Regions from separate parts of the Rhodococcus sp. PAMC28707 genome, predicted to be linked through region 1. Evidence: predicted binding sites of a transcription regulator. Region 1 holds the regulator's gene; the other holds the start of a gene.
What was found. Region 1 encodes LexA, which represses DNA repair genes until DNA is damaged. Its sites were predicted from a motif close to CGAACANNTGTTCG; they were not measured.
Positions count from the first base shown of each region.

Region 1 (3,120 bases):
TGCTCGCGTTCTCGCCGAAGTTCGGCGCGTTGGTGTTCACGGTCCCGGACGGAGTCATCGGTGGCGCGACATTGGTTCTTTACGGGTTGATCGGCCTGCTGGGTGTGCGCATCTGGTCGGACAGCAAGGTCGATTTCACCGATCCCGTCAACCTCGTTGTCGTCGCTGCTGCCATCGTTGCCGGCATCGGCGATCTGACACTGACGGTCGGGTCGGTGGAGCTCGGCGGTATCGCCTGGGGATCGGTCGGAATCTTGGTCGGCTATCCCGTTCTGCGCGCCCTTTCTCGCACACAGCGCCGATAACAGCACTTTCTTCGGTCACCGATTCCGCGCGGCTCGGTCATCGACCGGTTGACCTATTCGGCCGTAGGCTCGAATGACGTCAGTTCACCGGAGGTGACCAATGGTGCCGCCGGTTGGCAATTCGAAGGAGACCGAAGTGGAACGCACGATATTCGATTCCGAGCACGACATGTTTCGCGAGTCGTACCGCAAGTTCCTCGACCAACACGTTGCGCCGAACCACGCTAAGTGGGAAGAGCAGAACCTCGTCGATCGTTGGGTGTGGGTAGAAGCCGGAAAGCAAGGATTCCTCGGCACCGACGTGCCGGAGGAGTACGGCGGTGGCGGTGTCAAAGACTTCCGCTACAACGCCGTCGTCACCGAGGAAACCACCCGCGGCGGCTACAGCGGAATCGGATTCACGCTGCACAACGACGTCGTCGCGCCATACCTCATCAATCTGACGAACGAAGAACAAAAGCAGCGTTGGCTACCCGGATTCAGTTCCGGTGAGTTGATCACCGCGATCGCGATGACCGAGCCCGGTACCGGTAGCGATCTGCAGGGAATCAAGACCAAGGCCGTTCGCGATGGAGACGACTGGGTCCTCAACGGGTCCAAAACCTTCATCACCAACGGAATCAATGCCGACCTCGTCATCGTCGTAGCCTGCACCGACCCCGACAAGGGTGCGCAGGGATTCAGCTTGCTCGTCGTCGAGCGCGACATGCCTGGTTTCGAACGCGGACGCAATCTCGACAAGATCGGGATGAAGGCGCAGGACACGGCTGAACTCAGCTTCACCGACGTTCGCGTGCCCGCCGCGAACCTTCTCGGTGAGGAAGGGATGGGCTTCATCTACCTGATGCAGAACCTGCCTCAGGAACGACTGTCCATTGCGGTCGTCGCAGCAGCCGCCATGGAGTCGGCGCTCGACATGACAATTCAGTACTGCCGTGATCGCAAGGCATTCGGTAAGTCCATCGGCAAATTCCAGAACACACGATTCGTGCTGGCGGAGTTGGCAACCGAGACGACCGCCTCACGGATCATGGTCGACAAATTCATCGAACTGCTCAACGACGGCAAGCTGACGGTGCAGGAAGCCGCTATGGCCAAGTGGTGGACCACCGAGAACCAGGTGCGTCTCATCGACCGCTGCCTGCAACTGCATGGCGGATACGGATACATGAAGGAATACCCGATTGCCAAGGCATACATGGACTCTCGGGTGCAGACGATCTACGGCGGAACGACCGAGATCATGAAGGAAATCATCGGGCGGGGACTGAATCTCTAGTTCTCACCTTTCGATCGATACAGTTAAGGACCGCAACCTCGAAACACGAGGTTGCGGCCCTTCGTCTGTACGAACTCGCTGATCAGAGCTTGCGCATGACCGTGACGACCTTGCCGAGGATGGCTGCGTCATTGCCCGGGATCGGTTCGAACAATGGGTTGTGCGGCAGTAGCCATACCTCACCTTTGGTGCGCTTGAACGTCTTCACCGTGGCTTCGCCATCGATCATTGCTGCAACGATGTCACCGTTGTCGGCGACACTCTGCTGTCGAACCACGACCCAGTCGCCATCGCAGATCGCTGCTTCGATCATCGACTCGCCGACCACTCTCAGCATGAACAGTGAACCCTGGCCGACCAGTTCGCGGGGGAGAGGGAAAACGTCCTCGACCGCCTGCTCGGCAAGAATTGGTCCGCCGGCTGCGATTCTTCCCAGTACTGGAACGAACGTCGGAGTCGGCAGTTGATCCTCCGCAGGCGCCGAACCGTCGGCAACGGCTGCCGCGTGGTCTGCCTGTACCTCGTCGAGCCCGCGAACATCCACTGCGCGTGGGCGGTTCGGATCACGTCTGAGGAAACCTTTGCGTTCCAACGTCCGAAGCTGATGAGCGACCGACGACGTAGAGGTCAGCCCGACTGCATCCCCGATCTCCCGGATGCTCGGCGGGTAGCCACGCTCGGTCACCGAAGCTCTGATGACCTCGAGAACTTTGCGTTGACGTTCGGTCAGGCCCGCATTGACGTCGGTGCCCTCACCTTCGAATGCCTTCGCCGTCGGCACCGAGGGCGCCTTGGCGGTTGTGGCGGTCTTGGCAGCCGGCGCGGGGACCTTTCCACCGGTGGCACTTCCGAGCGTCTTTGCGCGCACTGCCGTAGCCTTCGTCTTCCCGCTCGCCTTGCCGCTCGTCTTGCCCGTGGACTTCGGTGACCCTGACGAGGTCTCTTCTTTCATTCGTGCATCCTCCTGCATCGCCTTCCCCTGCCGGGCATCTCGTGTGCTCGAGTGGCCCGAACGCGTGGTGTGGATGTGACGTGTGGTTTCTGACACGAATCTAGCCCGAAAACCCTGTTCGATCAAACATCTGTTCGATCCGTGTCGTAACTTCTGCTGACATTGTCCGACCCGCGTGATAGAACTTCGAACAAGCGTTCGTCGAACGCCTGATCGAATAAAGGTGAAAGTCGCGTCGGTCGCGAGCATCGCCACGGTCGATCTGTACACCGCAGTGGAGGTTCCGATGAGCATCACTACAGAGCGGACCAGTGCTCTCACCAGGCTCGCAGCAGCAGGTCGGGGTATAGACGGTCGGGGTATAGACGGTCGCGACACCCTCGATCGCACAACGCGCTCGGGCCAGCCCGTCCGTACTTCTCGCCCACGCACGTCTTGCGCGTCACTCGACCGTCGACGCTACCTTCACGCTGTCGCGCAACAGGACGGTTGCAACCGGGTCATCGATCACAGCTCCGCCGATCGAAGCTTCGACGACGAGGCGCCACGTCAGACAATGTCGTGGACCGCCACGATCGCGGGTG
Region 1 is NZ_CP039253.1:314,895-318,014, reverse strand. It holds gene E5720_RS01420 (solute carrier family 23 protein) at 1-305, shown strand, start outside; gene E5720_RS01415 (acyl-CoA dehydrogenase family protein) at 442-1,584, shown strand; gene lexA (transcriptional repressor LexA) at 1,667-2,365, opposite strand; gene E5720_RS01405 (hypothetical protein) at 2,823-3,120, shown strand, end outside.

Region 2 (3,120 bases), 490 kb from region 1:
CAAGTTCGAGAACAGGCTTCGGAATGCCACTGTCTGCCTGATCTCCGACGCCCGACCACCGGGTGACCTGTTTGCTCCAGGCATCCTGTTGCCCCTGCGAGAACCCGAGCGCACGTGCCATGTCACGTACCGCGGACTTACCTCGGTACGTGATCACGTTCGCCACCTGCGCCGCGTACGCGCGCCCGTACTTCTCGTACACGTGCTGAATGGCTTGCTCGCGCCGGTCGGACTCGATGTCGACATCGATATCCGGAGGTCCGTCTCGTTCCGGAGCAAGGAAACGCTCGAAAAGAAGTTTGTTCGCCACCGGATCGACGTTCGTAATTCCGATGGCGTAACAGACAGCCGAGTTCGCTGCCGAACCTCTTCCTTGACAGAGAATGTCGTGTGTCTTACAAAAGTCCACGATGTCGTGCACCACGAGGAAATAACCAGGGAAGTTCAACCGCTCGATGATGTCGAGTTCGTATTCGAGCTGCGAGTAGGCGGCCGGGTGCGCACTGGGTGTGCCGTATCTGCGCGCAGCACCGTCGAGCGTAAGGGCACGTAGATAGCTGGCTTCGGTGTGGCCGGCAGGCACGTCGAACGGCGGTAGTTGTGGGGCGATCAGGTGCAGATCGAAAGCACACTCTCGACCCAGTTCGACGGCACCACGAACCGCACCGGGATGATGCTCGAACAATCGAGCCATCTCCGCGCCGGATCGCAGATACGTACCTCCCGTGGGCGCCAACCACCCCGCGGCGTCGTCCAGACTGCTGCGTGCACGTACCGCTGCCATCGCCATGGCCAAACGCCCGCTCCGCGGAGTCGCATAGTGCGCCGCAGTCGTAGCAACGATCGGAAGACCGAATCTCCGTGCCAATTCGGCGAGCGCATCGTTGCGCTCGTCGTCTTCAGGGATGCCGTGATGAGTCAGTTCCACGGTCACTCGGCCGGCACCGAATCTCTCGATCAGATCCGCCAGAGCCGCACCTGCTGCCTCGACGCCACCGGCATCCAACGCCCGTCGAACATGCCCTTTTCGACATCCGGTGAGAATCTGCCAATGGCCACCTGCAGCCTCGGACAGGGCGTCGAAATCGTAACGGGGCTTTCCTTTGACTCCCCCGGCAAGGTGAGCTGCGGCAATTTCACGCGACAGCCGTCGGTACCCCTCTTGCCCACGTGCGAGAACCAGCAGATGAGTACCCTCCGGATCCAATTCACCTGTCCTCGACATCGTCGTGTCCAACGACAACTCGGCGCCGAAAATGGTCTTGATGCCCAGCGCCTTTGCTGCCTCGGCGAAGCGCACGACACCATAGAAGCCATCGTGGTCGGTGATGGCGACGGCTTCGAGCCCGAGCCGTACTGCTTCTTCGACCATCTCCTCCGGTTGGCTGGCGCCGTCCAGAAAGCTGAAAGCCGAATGCGCATGTAGCTCCGCGTACGCCGTCGTCGTCGTAGGTTTCGATATCGTCTTCTCGTACGCCGCCCGTTTGCGTGACCACGCTGGACTGTCACCACCGTCCCCGACGATGTCCACGACTTTCGGATGTGAGGGACGGCCGGACAACACCCGTTCCATTTCCGACCACGTCGGCGGACCGTCGTTCCATCCCATACCGACACCTCACTTTCGTTCGAACGTATGTTCCATTAGACCTCGTGGGTACGACACAAATCAATCTGCCTCGAGGGGCAGTTAGGCTCGCCGTGACATACAGCAGCCGAAAGAGCCGGAGAAGAATGTGAATCGTTGGGCCTCGTTCGTCGTCTCCCACAAGCGTTGGGTGCTCTCCATCGCGGTGGTGGTCGTAGCCCTGAGCGGAATATGGGGACTCGGCGTCTTCGGCAAGCTCAGCGAGGGCGGGTTCATCGACCCCGGTAGTGAAGCTGCGGAGGTTTCGGAGCTCGTCGCAGGATTGGGGCAGCAAACCCCCGATATCGTCGCCATCTACACCGCGCCCGAAGGCAAGAGCATCGACGACATCGCCCCGGACGTCACCTCGGTACTCGACGCCTTCCAGAACAAGTACGCAGTCGCGAACGTCACCTCCTACTGGACAGCCGATACCGGGACGAAGCAATTCCTGGTCTCGAAAGACCGAACGAAGGCACTCGCGACGGTCACTCTCGGCCCCGACTCCGGCATCACCTTCGCCACGTTCGGAGAGATCCCACCGCAGCTCGAGGTACCGGGCGTCACCTCCCAGTTCGCCGGTGGCTCCGTGGTCGGGGTCTCCTTCAGCCAAACGCTCCAGGAAGATCTGGTTCGCTCGGAAGCCATCGCCATCCCCATCACGCTCGTTCTGCTGATCGTGATCTTCGGTGGCGTCGTAGCGGCCGCCGTCCCGGTCTTCGTCGGCATCCTGAGTGTCCTGAGTGCGTTGGCAATCCTGCGTACCCTTACCTCGTTCACGGAAGTCAGCTCGTTCTCCATCAACGTCGCATCACTTCTGGGTCTCGGGCTCGCCATCGACTACGGGCTGTTCATCGTCAGTCGATATCGAGAAGAAATGCGCGACGGTGCAACACCGGCCGATGCAGCGATTCGTACAGTTCTGACGGCAGGCAGAACGATCGTCTTCTCGGGTTTGCTGCTGATCTGCGCCTTTGCCGGCATGCTCGTCTTCCCACAACCGGTGATCAAGTCGCTCGGTTTCGGGGCCATGGCCGCTGTAGCCAGCGCCGCAATCCTGTCGTTGACAGCGGTGCCCGCATTGCTGGCGATCCTCGGACCACGCATCAATTCTCTGACGTGGAGCAGGACCGCGTCCGATCGAGGTGAGGCGCGCGCCCAGAAGTTCTGGGGCGGCGTCGTGACCCGAGTGATGCGCAAGCCAGGCATTGTAGCGGCAGTGATCATCGCCGGACTTCTCGTACTGTCGGCTCCGATACTGAAGGTCACACTCGGCGAGGTCGACTACACCGCGCTCCCCAAGGACGATCCCGCTCGCGTCGCCGTCGAGACCCTCGGCACCGAGTTCCAATCTTCGGGTGAGAGCGCAACGGTCGTACTCCGGGGCCTCGATGGAGCCAAACCCCAGGGCGCGCCGATAGCCGACATCACCCGTCGAGCAGAATCCGTCGACGGCATCGCTCGAGTGTCGTTCATCGGATCCACAGACGATA
Region 2 is NZ_CP039253.1:802,503-805,622, forward strand. It holds gene E5720_RS03715 (error-prone DNA polymerase) at 1-1,609, opposite strand, end outside; gene E5720_RS03720 (MMPL family transporter) at 1,737-3,120, shown strand, end outside.
Region 2: E5720_RS03715 (error-prone DNA polymerase) is a predicted target of LexA. The motif match lies at 1,630-1,643, and genes of this name have one in related genera.